Linked DNA regions of Candidatus Nitrosotalea okcheonensis. Each later gene encodes a partner of the first gene's protein in a complex. Links are inferred from orthologs where the notes say so. Each region holds a gene or a part of one and is shown in the gene's direction. Other genes may lie near its edges.

Region 1 (2,816 bases):
CCCAGGCGGAAGATCTACGATAAGATAATCAAGATCTGACCAGTTAGTATCGACAAGAAATTGCTTTAAAATTCCAGAAATTATCGGTCCCCTGTAAATTGCTGCTTGATGAGATTGCTCTGCAAAAAAGCCAAACGATACAACTTTGAGTCCATGTGATTCAGCAGGTTGTAATTTATTATTATCAACCTCCATTGCGGATTTTCCCATTCCAAGCATTAGAGGAACGCTTGGACCATAGATATCTGCATCAAGCAGTCCAACTTTTGCACCAGTCTGGGCCAATGCTAGTGCCAAGTTGACAGAGACAGTTGTTTTACCTACTCCTCCTTTTCCGCTTGCAACACCTATTATGTTCTTGACTGTTGGCAACATCTCGTCCATGCTAAGTGATCTTCCTTCCATAACCTTGGCAGTAACCTTGAGATCAAATTTTGATATCTCCTTCATCTTGGAGATTGCGTTTCGTACATCTTGTTCTATTTCATCATTAAAAGGACAAGCTGGAGTGGTAAGCTCTAGTGTAAATTTTAAATCGTTTCCGTTGATTTCAATGTCTTTTATCATCCCCATTGAGACAATGTCTTTTTTTAGATCAGGATCAATCACAGTGGCAAGAGTAGAAAGTACTTGATCAACTGAAACCATAAAGTAAAAAATCCCGAATACAATATTTAAACATAAGTAAGGGACTGCATTGAAGAAAACATCTCATCCAAGTTTGGACTAAGGTATCACAGATTACGCCTAGATTCCAAACTCTATTCATGGCATTTTCATGGTGCGTGTACATATTGCTTTGAGACACACTGGTGGTACCAGACGGGATTCACATGTAAAGTGTTGATGACAAAACGTGGTGAACCAGTAACTATCGAGTCGATGTGATCAAGTCAAGAGATCGGATTTTCATCGCATGATTTGATAGTACCATCAAACATACTACAAAGACAACATTCAAGTTATCCAAAGATTCATAAATTCAAATTTTATGTCGATTTATGGATGTTTTCTATATCGACCCTTACTGATGTAGTTAGAATACCTCCTAAACTATTTGGCGAATCCCTCAAAAAGGCCGCAATCACCATCCTACGTGAAAAATATGAGAGCATGATAAACCCAGAGCTTGGCTATGTCATAATGATACTTGAAACCAAGGTAGAAAAAATGGGCAAAGTAATTGCAGGCGATGGCGGAACGTATCACAGAGTAGAATTCACAGCATTAACATTTTCACCAAAACTCCAGGAAATTGTCCGTGGAGAAATTGTCGAGATTACAGACTTTGGAGCGTTTGTCAGAATTGGTGCAACAGATGCATTGTTACACTTGTCACAAATAATGGATGATTATCTCAAGAGCGATGTCAAGTCTGGCATGATCCTTGCAAACCAGAGTGGAAGAACAATGAAGATTGGAACAACACTCCGTGCAAGAATCACAGCAGTATCAATTGGCAAGACAGCAGCCATGAAGGTTGGCATCACCTGCAGACAACCATTTCTTGGTGCAGACGAGTGGATTGAAGAGGAGATCAAGAAATCCAAAAATCCAGCAGCTGCTGCAGCATCTTCAGACAAAAAGAAACCAGCGGAGTCCAAGTGATAAGAATTGGTACGAGAGTTGGCTTGTCGCAAATGTAAGTTTGTCACAGTAGGGAAAGTATGTCCAATATGCAAGTCATCAGACCTTAGTCCAGACTGGAGTAGTTCAGTTCTTGTTGTAGATCCAACAAATTCTCTTGTTGCCAAGTCTCTAGGAATAAAAGAGAAAGGCAAGTATGCACTCAAGGTAACATAGGTTGCAAACAAGTGCAAAAAAACAGCTAGAAAGATTTCTTGAGGAAGATATCAAAAGTGGTGATATTACAAGCAAATTACTTGTAAGAAAAAAAATTACTGCAACCATAGTATCTCGTGAAAGTGGCATAGTGGCAGGCGTTTTGTATGCAAGAGAGATTTTTTCATCAAGAGGCTGCAAGGTTACAATACACAAAAAAGACGGGCAAACTGTAATCCCAGACCAAAAGATAATGACAATTTCAGGCGGCACATATCAAATATTATCTTGTGAAAGGACAGCATTGAATTTAATGTCAAGGATGAGCGGCATTGCAAATCAGACTAACCAATATGTAAAAAAAATCCGTGCTGCAAATCCCAAAGTTGGGCTATATTCCACGCGAAAGACAGCACCCGGTCTTAGGATTTTTGACAAGGATGCAGTAGCTATTGGTGGCGGACATAGACATAGGATGTCTCTAGACCAGATGATCATGATAAAGGACAACCACATTGCGGCATCAGACTCTCTTTTAGATTTGATCAAGCGTGCAAGACAAAAGCACAAGAAAATCGAGGTAGAAGTAGAGCGCCTAAAGGATGCAATTACGGCAGCAACTGAAGGTGTACAGATAATCATGCTAGACAACATGCCGCCGTCAAAGATAAGAGAGACAATCCAGGAACTCAAACGCCTTCACCTACGGGACAGAGTAAAGATAGAGGCGTCAGGCGGAATAAATTACTCAAACGTAGCACAATATGCAAGATCAGGTGTAGACATGATATCCATCGGAAGACTGACAAGCTCAGTCATAGGCCTTGATCTTAGTCTTGAAGTTAACTAATCGCCAGCATACGTTCTATTGCAAGATGAGCCTTGTCTGCAATGTTTTTTGGAACTTTTACTTGATACTTGTTTTCTTGCAATGACGCATATACTTTTTCCAGTGTTATCATCTTCATGTATCGGCATATCGCATTTTCAGACATGGGAATAAATTTTTTGTCAGGATTTTGTTTTTGCATTTT
Region 2 (2,807 bases), 140 kb from region 1 along the record:
TAGGTGTAGGACAATTAGTAGTAGCAATTAACAAAATGGATGACAGTAATTTCTCAGAAGCTGCATACAAAGTAGCCAAGGAAAAGGCAGAGAAATTATTAAAGTCAGTAGGTTACAAACTCGACAAGGTCGCAATCATCCCTGTGTCAGGTTGGAAAGGAGACAACTTGGTCAAGAAATCAGCAAATATGCCATGGTGGACAGGCAAAACACTATTTGAAGCATTTGACGACTTTACAATGCCTGACAAACCCACAGGTAAACCACTTAGAATTCCAATACAAGACGTATATACAATCACAGGTGTTGGTACCGTCCCAGTAGGACGTGTTGAAACAGGTGTTGCAAAACCTGGTCAGAAGATCATCGTCATGCCATCAGGTGCGGTGGGCGAAATCAAATCTATTGAAACACATCATACAGAAATGCCATCTGCAGAACCAGGTGATAACATTGGATTCAATTTGAGAGGTATTGAAAAGAAAGACATCCACCGAGGAGACGTCATCGGAACATCTGACAATCCACCAAACGTAGCAAAAGAATTCAGAGCACAAATCATAGTTATTCATCATCCAACAGCAATTGCACCCGGATATACACCAGTAATGCATGCACATACTGCTCAGGTTGCAGCAACAATAGTCGCTTTTGAAGCAAAAATAAATCCACAATCTGGTGCGATTGAGGAAGAGAATCCCAAATTCTTGAAAGCCGGAGATTCAGCAATTGTCAGAATAAAACCAGTTAGACCGTTGTGTATTGAGACATTCGGAGAATTTCCAGAAATGGGAAGATTTGCTCTCAGAGACATGGGTGCAACAATTGCAGCAGGAATTGTTAAAGAGATAACTGAGAAATACACCAAATAGGGACTTGAATGACCCAGACAGCCCGAATCAAATTGACAAGTACTAGTCTTTTAAGGCTAGATGGGGTATGTACTGAAATCAAAGGTATAGGTGAAAAGACAGGTGTCAAAGTAAAAGGTCCGACACCATTGCCAGTAAAAACATTAAACGTTGTTACACGAAAATCGCCATGTGGTCAAGGCACAAACACATATGAAAAATGGGAAATGCGAATACACAGACGAGTCATAGACCTTGGTGCAGACGACAGAGCAATAAGACAACTCATGAGAATTAAAATTCCAAACGATGTATATATCGAACTTACTTTGAAATAGTGATAAAAATGTCTGAACCAATTCAAGAAATACCTGCAGAAGAAAAACCTACTAGCTTTAGTGTTTTTTACTCATGCATGCGTTGTGGAACTCAAGTATCACAATCCGAACTTACAAGATTACCAGAAATAAAATGTATTTGTGGTTTTAGAGTATTTACAAAGGTCAGACCACCAGTAGTAAAAACAATCAAGGCATTCTAGACATCTCTAGTCCCATTATAGCTGTGGGCGCGTTGCATGTGTGTTCTCATCTCTTCCATGCTTGAAAAAAACTTGTTACATTCTTTACAATCGTAATGCTTGTCACAATGATGCAACTGCTGGTGTAACATCAAGTATTCCTGCTGTCTAAATTTTGTACCGCATAAATCACACTTGAATTTTTTAAAAATATTCATCTAGCCCAACTTTGCCTTGTGAGAGTCCCAACATTCCCGACACAGTTGTCCGTCAAGCACCCATTTTTTTTTGGGTGTGTACCTTATCATGCCAAGTTTTTTTCCACATGTTTGGCAATTTGACCTCTGACTCTTGTAGGTAAGATCTTTTTTATCAAAACAAGGCTTGCATAATAACCCCGTCATGTCCCACTGGTATCGTGGCTCCCACAAATCAGGAACGTCTTTTTCTATTCCACATATGACACATTTCTGTCTCAGGCTCTGTTCGTAGAACTTTTTCATCTGGGAAACATAGCAATCTCCACACAGTGAGCCCTCTATCTTCCACTCACTCTTTGGCTTATTCTTGTGGGCAGACTCTTTCTTACAAATGGTGCAGATGATGGGTTTTCGTGAAAACAAGTTCATGGTATTGAATATCACTAAATACATTAAATAGTTATCATAAAGGAAAGGAATTGAGAACGCTAGTTCTCGGATTTATTGTTCCAATGCTTCTTCTAGAAGCTGGCCTGCGTTTAACATTCCCTTTTGCTTTGCAATCTGTTCAATTTTTGCATATTGTTCAGATGTAAAACAAACTGGCATTGAACGGTCTTTCATGAATATCCACAGTCTTTGTGATTTTATATCCTTTTTGTTGATTTGCTTTGATCGTCAAGATCGATTTGTGTAACCTATTCGTTAAACACGTACTTGCGCTGACCACGTAATTCTGGACTACTCCCTACTCCCACCAACACAAATTCTTTTTTCCCATCCAAAATGTTTTGGGTTGGACTCAGCTTGCTTTCATGAATCTGTTCATATTCTTCAAGAGATATTTTTCTCCTATCTCCTATTTCTGCTTCTAGATTCATGTTTTTGACAATTTCCTTATATCTATCCATTATAACTCCGCTGAAGACCATTGCACTACTACCGCTTCCGTACGAGCCAAATCCAAATCTCTTTCCCTCAAGATCGGTGCCCTTTTGGAATTCAAATTCCAGACAACTTCTAAAGCCCATGTATAATGAGGCAGTGTAAAGATTTCCTACCATGCTTGATGCAATAAGTGAACTTGCAAGTTTGGAATCATATGCTTCTTGGAATTCCTCAGTCATTGTAAATCGTTTCGTAAATTCGTGGTCTTTTTGCATGAATTCCTCGTCTGCAAGTATTGATTCTATTGTTCCACGTGGATCCTTTGGAATTGGTTCCTGCATTCCCATT
Region 3 (2,877 bases), 1.5 Mb from region 1 along the record:
AGTCGGGGCATGCTAGATATGGGTTGGTTGCTGCAAAAGCAGGTACAACACCTACTACAGCTGCCGTAGCAAGAATTGCGATCAACGCATATTCTTTATGAGTACTCATCTTATTGGCGATTAAGCATAATGGATATTTATGTATATTTAAAAAAATGAAAAAGTAGAGCGTCCTAGTACTTTGGCATAAATCTTAGTCCAGTCTTTGCTGATACTGCAATTATTGATATTATTGCAATAGCAAGTACTAGAGCTGCGATTGGGCCAAACTCTGGAACTATCTGTGTACCGATTATCTCTATTTCTTGAGTTCCATCAGTGAATGGAATTGATAGAGTTCTGTCGGTTGTTGTAGTGCTAGTCTCCTGGAAATTAGCTTCCTGACCGTCTACTAGTACATAGTACTTGTCATCCTGACCTGTTGGTAGTGTTGCATTAATCAGCGCTCTTGGGAGTGTTACTGTTAATACTCCATCCCCAGTAGTCTGTATTGATACAATCAGTGATTTTGATTGCATGTCAGCCTTTATGCCAAGGACTTTGCCATTGGTTATGCTGTATTTTACAGAAAGGCTTGTACCATCAACTGGTATAGTGTTTCCTAATGATGAACTGCCAGTAGAGCCGGCGAATTGGAAGGTTGTTTCAGCTGATCTATCCGGGCTACCAAATTGCACTTTTACTGTATATGTGCCTGCTGCCTGCCAGAGAGTGCCTGTAGCCATTATAGATGTTGAAAAGGTTCTGTCCGATCCTAGATTCACTTGATCAATTTTGACAATGTTTCCTATCGGGTTGATGATGATGACCGTGATTGGTGTATCGGAAATATAGTCTCGTGTACTTCCTGATATTGCAACCTTGTCTCCATCATTGTATGAAGTCTTGTCGGTTGTTACGGTGATTTGACCTGTGGATGTAGAACCAACGAGCGTACCTGTATTTCTAGATGTAGCGTTTGTAGAATTTGAACCTGTTGGATTCTGTAGAGCATATGGAGAAGCAAAAACGGGCATTACTCCTATAGCACAAAGCAGAATTGCAAGTAACGCAAATCCTTTAAAGCGAGTACTCATCCTGGTTGGAAGTGATTTTTTTTACTATTTAAAGTTGCGGAAAAAATTATTGACAAAAGATGCTAATTTTGACACACTTCCAATTAGATATATATTAACCTCTCGGTGGATGCATCTTAGTTTGTGGATTAGTCATACGTTTACAGCTAATGTTCAAAGGAGATTTTAAAAAATGATTAGTAAAAAAGAGAAGATACTCATTCCAGATCATATCTATGTTCCAAAACATGAGATAATAAATAAAGACGAAGCCGAAAAGGTTCTTGAAAAATATCATACCAAGCCTACTGAAATGCCGCTAATCTATGTGAGTGATCCTGCCATCAGAGGTTTGGGGGTAAAGCCAGGAGATATGATAAAAATTACACGAAAGAGCCCAACTGCTGGTGAGAGTTTGTACTATAGGTACGTGGTGGAAGAATAATGGCAAATATTTCAAACAAACGCTGGCCCATCGTTCAAGATATTCTAAAGAGAGAAGGAATTGCAAGACAACATCTTAATTCATATGATGAATTTCTTGAAAGGGGACTTCAAAGTATTATAGATGAAGTTGGACAAATTGAAATTGAAAGTGCTGAATATCCATACAAGATTCAACTTGGAAAAGTAAAACTTCAACAGCCGCGTATGATGGAATTGGATGGCTCTATTACTCATATTGCACCAATGGAAGCACGACTGCGAAATGTTACATATGCATCTCCTATCATGCTTGAAGCAAGTGTTGTAGAGGATGGAAAAATCCTAGAATCAAGGTATATTCACATCGGAGACATGCCTGTCATGGTTCGATCTAATGCTTGTATATTGCATAATCTTTCTGAACAAAAATTAGTAGAACACGGTGAAGATCCAAGTGACCCCGGTGGTTACTTTATCATAAATGGTTCTGAACGAGTTATAGTCGGATTGGAAGATCTTTCTTACAATAAAATTATTGTAGATAGAGAAACAGTTGGTGGTAATACTGTTTTCAAAGCCAAGGTCTATTCTTCTATTGTAGGCTATAGGGCAAAATTAGAATTAATAATGAAAAACGATGGCCTTATTGTTGCCAAGATTCCAGGTTCTCCTGTTGATATCCCGGTAGTTACATTAATGCGAGCACTAGGTCTTGAATCTGACAGGGAAATAGCTGCCTCGGTATCATTGGTGGATGACATTCAAGATGAACTTGAAGGTTCATTTGAAAAGTCAGGTGATGTGCCAACCGCAAAAGATGCCATAGTCTACATCAGTAAAAGAATTGCACCTGGTATGCTAGAAGAATTCCAGATTAAGAGAGCTGAAACATTACTTGATTGGGGTCTTTTACCACATCTTGGTAAACATCCTGACAATAGAAAAGAAAAAGCACTATTTCTAGGGGAAGCTACATGCAAACTAATCGAACTAAAATTGGGATGGATTGCTACTGATGACAAGGATCATTATGGAAATAAAGTAATAAAGTTCGCAGGTCAAATGCTCGCTGATCTTTTCAGAACAGCATTTAGAAATCTAGTCCGAGATATGAAATATCAACTGGAAAGATCAGGCCAAAAAAGAGGCATAAACGCAGTAGCAGCTGCTGTTAGACCTGGAATTGTTACTGACAAAATGAATAATGCCATTGCAACTGGAAATTGGGGCAGGGGCAGAGTTGGTGTAACACAACTTCTTGATAGGACCAATTATCTTTCAACTATTAGTCATCTTAGAAGAATTCAGTCACCTCTGAGCAGAAGCCAACCTAACTTTGAAGCAAGAGATCTTCATGCTACACACTTTGGTAGAATATGTCCAAGCGAAACTCCTG
Region 4 (2,842 bases), 1.6 Mb from region 1 along the record:
ATGTCAAATTCCCAAGAGAGGGGCGAGGTTCCAATTACTTTGCCAATGACCAAGTCATTTGTTTTTGGCATATATCCTCCAGTGAGAGGAATCACTTTAACAGAATTTTCAAAAATTTCAGATATCCCAATGCACGTTGAAATCATTCTATCGCCATCTTGATACACGTTTTGTTCAGGTCGTAAAGGCCCAGTTGCTATCACATCACCTGGAATAACGTATCTTCTTTTTACATCCATCATTTTGCAACCTCAATAGAAGCAGTACCTTTCGTTACAGAACCTAACCTATCCATTACATTTGCCCTTGCCGCCGCCGGTATATCTAGTATTACTTTAAGTGAACCGTTTGCTTGCCATTCTTCTTTTTTTAAAGTTCCAAATGACTTTAAGACAGAATAAGATTGAGCAGCAAATTGTGCTGGCACCAAAATTTCAAGGAGCATGTTTTCAGATTTTAATGGAATTATAGAACGAATCTGTTCAATTATTTCTTTGATCTGCTCATCGGTATTTTTGAAGGGATCAATTGATACCCTTGCATCATCCATAGATTGTTCTATTCTAAGGGGCGGATGTGGCAGATGTGATCTTGGATCTACATATGTTTTAGAGATAAAATCCACTATCTGTTTACGTTTTTCAGAGACCATTTTTCTTCGCTGATCCGTAGTAAGATTCAGATCCCCTTTCTGAAGCATTATGGTTGCAACCACAGTTGCATCAGTAGTTTTGAATGCCTTCATTAATTTCTCGGTAGATGCTCTAGTGCCTTTATTAGAATCAGAGTAAATCTCATCGGAAATCATGATACCTGAAATATCCTTTCTCTTGCCTAGCTTGAACTCCAAGGCAGGATCTGGTTTTACCAATATCTCAAATTTTTCGCCCTCTACTGAAAATCTGACAATTGTTACTTTAGTATCCACAATTGAGGTAATCATGCTTGGTATTTATCTATAAAGAAAAACTCGCTAGATTTTTATTTGGAATTTCAGTCCTTTTTCGTAAGATTTGACTTCTTTAGAGATTGTACAGGAAAGTGGTAACAATATGGTTGTTAAGCTAAAGGGCATACCTGTTCAATATGCTAATGCGCTTAGACGAATTTGCCTTGCAGGGATTCCCACATTCTCTGTTGACGATGTCATAATTATCGAGAATTCATCAGTCCTGCCAGATGAGGGAGTAGCCCACAGGCTTGCAATGATGCCGCTTAGAACAGATCTTGAAAGATTTGTGGAACCAGCAGCATGTGATTGCCACAGTGAACTTGGCTGTAGTCGATGCAGAGTATTGCTCATGCTAGATTCTGGTAATTCAGATACAACCCGTACTATTACCTCAGCAGAGATTAGTTCAGAAGACGAAGTTGTCAAGCCAGTCAGCCCGAACATTCCAATTGTTGCACTAGCTCCAAGTCAGAAATTAAAAGTGGAAGCATATGCAAGGTTAGGCAGAGGTAGCGATCATGCCAAGTGGAATTCCGCTACAGTTTCAGCCCTTACATCTACAAATAATCCCGACGAACATATTTTGACCATAGAAACTACAGGTAGTTTGACTCCAAAAGAAGTCCTACGTGCATCCATTGAAGAACTTGAAAAAAGACTAGGCGAATTCCAAAAGAATGTAGCCACACTTGATTGAAGCATATATTATATTTGGGTAAAAGTGGGCATTATTACACATGACTAACCAGATTGTTATTCAAATGGTGAAGACCTTGCGTGTAGCTTCAAAGAAGAACAATGCACCCATATGGGAAAGGTTAGCAGATCTGGCGTTAAAACCAACCAGAGCAAAAAGAACAATGAATTTAGGCCAACTGGACAAATTTGTATCAGACAATGATGTTGTCATAGTACCAGGCAAGATACTAGGAACTGGCAACCTCTCACACAAAATAACATTATGCTCATTTTCAATATCAACTAGCGGTGCAAAAAAAATAACCCAATCAGGCGGAAAAATATCAGATATATCTCAGATTATCAAGGATCACCCAACTGGAAAAGGAGTAAAAATAATTGGCTAAACAAGTTACTGAAGTAAAATCATCAGAAAAGAATACAGCAGTATCACAGACAATCATAGTTGATGGAACAAACATGATTGCAGGCAGACTTTGTTCCCATGTTGCAAAACTACTCATAAAAGGAAACAGAGTATCAATTGTCAATTCCGAAAACATCATGATTTCAGGAGACAGAAAAACAATTATCGAGGAATATAGAAAATTTTTGGAAATTGCAAGTATCAATAATCCTAAATTTGGTCCATTTCACCCCAGAAGACCGGATACCATGATAAGTAGAATGGTACGAGGAATGCTACCAAAGAACAAGCCGTCTGGTAAAACAGCTTTGAAAAGATTAAGAGCTTATCTTGGCGTACCAAATGAATTAAGATCAAAGAAAACAACGCAGTTTGATGACGCTAAAATTAGAAGGCCTTCTCCATATTATACAACTCTGGGAGAACTAGGAAAAATGGTCGGGTGGCACGAATAATGGTAAAATTAGAAAGCTATTATGCATCTAGAAAGACCGCACGTGCACATGCATATATCACAAAGGGTGTAGGTCGTGTGAGAATTAACAACATTCCAGTAGAAATGGTTCAACAAGAAGTAGCACGAGAAATCATGCTAGGCCCCTTGGAGGTTGCAGGAGATCTCAGAAACAAGATTGATCTTTCGGTAAAGGTCAAAGGTGGAGGTTTTGTAGGACAATCTTACGCTAGTGCAATTGCAATTTCAAGAGCAATGACAGGCTGGACAAAATCCAGAAAGGAACCAAAAGATCATCCACTCACAAGAACAGTAAGAGAAGACCTTAGAA
Region 5 (2,789 bases), 1.5 Mb from region 1 along the record:
CATGAAGGATCAATGATAACAGATTCCTTTGTATCCTCATCCTCAAGAACATAAGTAAAGTTTTGCATATTTCCTACTTGAAGTTGATGCACTTTCATAACAACACACCAATCTCCGCTTCAGGTGGAATCCCTATTTTTTCAACTATTATTTTGCCACACATGTCTTGATTTTTTGGCATTCCAATCTTCATCTTGTGAAAGGTTATAGTAATATCCACTTTTACACATTTGTCATTTACTATTCCTGTATCAGGGTCAAGACCGGATGGTACATCAACCGCAAATTTGAAGGCATTTGATTGATTTATCAAATCTATTGCCGAGGAATACGGTTCTCTAATTTTTCCAGACATGCCTGTTCCCAATATTCCATCCACTATTACATCTGCACCATCTGTAATTGTATCAATAGCAGACGCAAGTATGAGATTCACAGAATTCATCTTCTCTAAAATTTTCCAATTAGATCGTGCTTCTTCTGTTTTTATTTTATCTGGATGTCCCAGAAGTATTATGGTAGGCGTACATCCAAATGCAGCCAAATGTCTGGCCACAACAAATGCATCACCACCATTATTTCCCAGTCCAGCAAAAACTATTATTTTTTTTGATGTTAGATCATGGTAACGTTCTGTAATGTGTCTTGCAGTAACAGCACCTGCATTTTCCATCATTAGTTTTCTAAAAAAACCCATTTGATGTCCATTCTCCTCAATTTGCATCATTTGTTTTACAGTAATTTCCATAACAATACAAGATTTTATGTCAAATAAGGGCTTTACCAAAATACATATTCATGCAAACATAGACCGAACCATCCAAGTCTGGAGATTCGTAGAAATTAATGAACAGTTATACAAGAATATTAGGAAACTCCCATAATACATTCTACAATAAAATCAACACCGTGCCATCAGGAATTACCTTAGTAAACAGAAAAAGAATTCAGCCATGTATCATCGATGATTTATAGAGGCGTGCAAACCTTGGACGTATTGTTATAAAATCATTAATGCGGGAGAAGGGATTTGAACCCTCGAAATCCTAAGATACTAGCCCCTCAAGCTAGCGCCTTTGACCAGGCTGGGCGACTCCCGCAATTGGTTTTACCCATGTATGGTTTTTATAAGCCTTGATTACTTTTTGTGACTGTGTTAATTCCTGTCAGATGTTTTACTTGTGGAAATTTGGTTGCTGACAAATTTAAGGAATATCAAAACCGCGTCAAGGGTGGAGAGGATCCTGGAAAAGTTTTAGATTCTTTTGGTTTTAAAAGATACTGTTGTAGAGCAATGATATTGACATCTGTTGAGACAATTCACCAAGTTATTCCATTTTACGAAGCCATTAGAAGAAGAGAGCAAGAAGTAAGATCTGAATTAGAATAGAATGCCCAAGATTACATCAATCAAAGGCAGGATACTTTACAACAGCAGAGGAAGTCAGACTATAGAAATCGATGTGACATCAGATAATGAACATGTAGGACGAGTCTGTGCTCCATCAGGTGCAAGTGTTGGGAAACATGAAGCACAGAGTTTTCCCCAGAATAAACCAGAAAAAAGTTTAGACATATTAAAAAAAAACATAAAGAAATTTTTAGGCCTTGATCCATCCAACCTGAAAATAATTCATGAGACCCTAAGAGAAATTGACTCATCTCCGAATTATTCAAAAATTGGAGGTTCGCTTGCATTTGCATTAACTATTGCGTCAATCGAATCGGCTTCAAAATCATTACAGATTCCAATGTTCAAGTTGCTGGCAAAAGATTCAACTTTTAGATATCCATTTCCTCTTGGAAATATTTTAGGGGGCGGAGCACATGCCGGGCCAGGTACACCAGATATTCAAGAAATTCTAGTTTGTGCCACAGGTTCCAAAACTATTTGTGATGCAATAGAAGTTAACTTGATGATACATAAAGAAGTAGGAAAAATTCTGGCAAAGAAGGATCCAAGTTTTACAAATGGAAGGGGGGACGAAGGCGGATGGGCTCCAAAATTAAAAAATGATGAAGCTCTTGAAATATCTGCAAAAGCTTGTGAACAACTAGGTTTTACATTAGGGAAAGAGGTTTCTTTAGGTGTGGATTTTGCTTCATCCACGCAATGGGATGAAAAGAAAAAAAAATATGTGTACAATAGAGCAGGTTTTGAAAACACTCCAGAAAAACAGATCGAGTTTGCATCAGAAATAATAAAAAAATACAAACTTGTTTATGCCGAAGATGCAGTTCATGAAGAAGCATTTGAAGATATGGCAATTTTGACTAGGAAATTTCCCCATGTCCTCATAACTGGGGATGATCTATTGGTAACAAATACAAAAATTCTCAAGAAAGCCGTAAAAATAAGAGCTTGTAGCGGAGCAATATTAAAAGTAAATCAGGCAGGAAGCCTTTATGACGCACTTGAATTTGCCAAAGAGGCAAACAATAACAATGTAAAACTCATCACATCCCATCGATCGGGTGAGTCAATAGACTCGCACATATCACACATTGGACTTGCTACAAAATCTAAGATGCTCAAAGTTGGCATATTGGGTGGAGAAAGGATAGCCAAACTCAACGAACTGATCAGACTCTCAGAGTATGATTTAATACGTGGAATGGCCGAGATTTAGAAACACAGAATGAGCAAACAAGAAGATTTTGAGCACATGGAAAAGTATGTGCTGTCCACAGGAATAAGGGTAGGCACACAAGTAAAAACAAAATTCATGACGCCATTTGTCACCAAGGCAACAAATGAAGGACTTTACATTATTGATAGCAAAAAAACA

What was found.
Region 2: BQ3481_RS01920 (region 1) and BQ3481_RS02780 share a complex: the UniProt entries of both Methanocaldococcus jannaschii proteins name them as parts of the RNA polymerase complex. The link is inferred for Candidatus Nitrosotalea okcheonensis from one-to-one orthologs.
Region 3: BQ3481_RS01920 (region 1) and BQ3481_RS10585 share a complex: the UniProt entries of both Methanocaldococcus jannaschii proteins name them as parts of the RNA polymerase complex. The link is inferred for Candidatus Nitrosotalea okcheonensis from one-to-one orthologs.
Region 4: BQ3481_RS01920 (region 1) and BQ3481_RS11040 share a complex: the UniProt entries of both Methanocaldococcus jannaschii proteins name them as parts of the RNA polymerase complex. The link is inferred for Candidatus Nitrosotalea okcheonensis from one-to-one orthologs.
Region 5: BQ3481_RS01920 (region 1) and BQ3481_RS10455 share a complex: the UniProt entries of both Methanocaldococcus jannaschii proteins name them as parts of the RNA polymerase complex. The link is inferred for Candidatus Nitrosotalea okcheonensis from one-to-one orthologs.

What each region holds. Positions count from the first base shown.
Region 1 is NZ_LT841358.1:311,384-314,199, reverse strand. The notes cover bases 17-2,806. They hold BQ3481_RS01920 (DNA-directed RNA polymerase), read left to right. Parts: upstream 17-1,005; coding sequence 1,006-1,608; downstream 1,609-2,806. Other genes in these bases: nadA (quinolinate synthase NadA), read right to left, coding at 2,625-2,806; nadC (carboxylating nicotinate-nucleotide diphosphorylase), read left to right, coding at 1,805-2,632; spt4 (transcription elongation factor subunit Spt4), read left to right, coding at 1,615-1,803; BQ3481_RS01925 (Mrp/NBP35 family ATP-binding protein), read right to left, coding at 17-648. In the rest of the region: more of BQ3481_RS01925, read right to left, coding at 1-16; more of nadA, read right to left, coding at 2,807-2,816. UniProt on the Methanocaldococcus jannaschii protein: DNA-dependent RNA polymerase (RNAP) catalyzes the transcription of DNA into RNA using the four ribonucleoside triphosphates as substrates.
Region 2 is NZ_LT841358.1:456,064-458,870, forward strand. Bases 14-2,794 are described here. They hold BQ3481_RS02780 (RNA polymerase Rbp10), read left to right. Parts: upstream 14-1,197; coding sequence 1,198-1,392; downstream 1,393-2,794. Other genes in these bases: tuf (translation elongation factor EF-1 subunit alpha), read left to right, coding at 14-872; rpsJ (30S ribosomal protein S10), read left to right, coding at 881-1,189; BQ3481_RS11945 (C2H2-type zinc finger protein), read right to left, coding at 1,389-1,589; BQ3481_RS02790 (hypothetical protein), read right to left, coding at 1,590-2,000; BQ3481_RS11840 (hypothetical protein), read right to left, coding at 2,073-2,195. Outside these bases: more of tuf, read left to right, coding at 1-13; more of BQ3481_RS02795, read right to left, coding at 2,795-2,807. UniProt on the Methanocaldococcus jannaschii protein: DNA-dependent RNA polymerase (RNAP) catalyzes the transcription of DNA into RNA using the four ribonucleoside triphosphates as substrates.
Region 3 is NZ_LT841358.1:1,800,482-1,803,358, forward strand. The notes cover bases 24-2,874. They hold BQ3481_RS10585 (DNA-directed RNA polymerase subunit H), read left to right. Parts: upstream 24-1,248; coding sequence 1,249-1,500; downstream 1,501-2,874. Other genes in these bases: BQ3481_RS10575 (PEFG-CTERM sorting domain-containing protein), read right to left, coding at 24-109; BQ3481_RS10580 (PEFG-CTERM sorting domain-containing protein), read right to left, coding at 174-1,076; BQ3481_RS10590 (DNA-directed RNA polymerase subunit B), read left to right, coding at 1,500-2,874. Outside these bases: more of BQ3481_RS10575, read right to left, coding at 1-23; more of BQ3481_RS10590, read left to right, coding at 2,875-2,877. UniProt on the Methanocaldococcus jannaschii protein: DNA-dependent RNA polymerase (RNAP) catalyzes the transcription of DNA into RNA using the four ribonucleoside triphosphates as substrates.
Region 4 is NZ_LT841358.1:1,883,056-1,885,897, reverse strand. Bases 16-2,831 are described here. They hold BQ3481_RS11040 (DNA-directed RNA polymerase subunit D), read left to right. Parts: upstream 16-1,013; coding sequence 1,014-1,649; downstream 1,650-2,831. Other genes in these bases: rpsI (30S ribosomal protein S9), read left to right, coding at 2,512-2,831; BQ3481_RS11030 (50S ribosomal protein L13), read left to right, coding at 2,030-2,512; BQ3481_RS11035 (50S ribosomal protein L18e), read left to right, coding at 1,690-2,037; BQ3481_RS11045 (ribosome assembly factor SBDS), read right to left, coding at 239-943; rrp4 (exosome complex RNA-binding protein Rrp4), read right to left, coding at 16-239. Outside these bases: more of rrp4, read right to left, coding at 1-15; more of rpsI, read left to right, coding at 2,832-2,842. UniProt on the Methanocaldococcus jannaschii protein: DNA-dependent RNA polymerase (RNAP) catalyzes the transcription of DNA into RNA using the four ribonucleoside triphosphates as substrates.
Region 5 is NZ_LT841358.1:1,774,296-1,777,084, reverse strand. Bases 9-2,771 are described here. They hold BQ3481_RS10455 (DNA-directed RNA polymerase subunit N), read left to right. Parts: upstream 9-1,153; coding sequence 1,154-1,390; downstream 1,391-2,771. Other genes in these bases: rpsB (30S ribosomal protein S2), read left to right, coding at 2,640-2,771; eno (phosphopyruvate hydratase), read left to right, coding at 1,392-2,630; BQ3481_RS10465 (NAD(P)H-hydrate epimerase), read right to left, coding at 95-748; BQ3481_RS10470 (MBL fold metallo-hydrolase), read right to left, coding at 9-98. Also shown: more of BQ3481_RS10470, read right to left, coding at 1-8; more of rpsB, read left to right, coding at 2,772-2,789. UniProt on the Methanocaldococcus jannaschii protein: DNA-dependent RNA polymerase (RNAP) catalyzes the transcription of DNA into RNA using the four ribonucleoside triphosphates as substrates.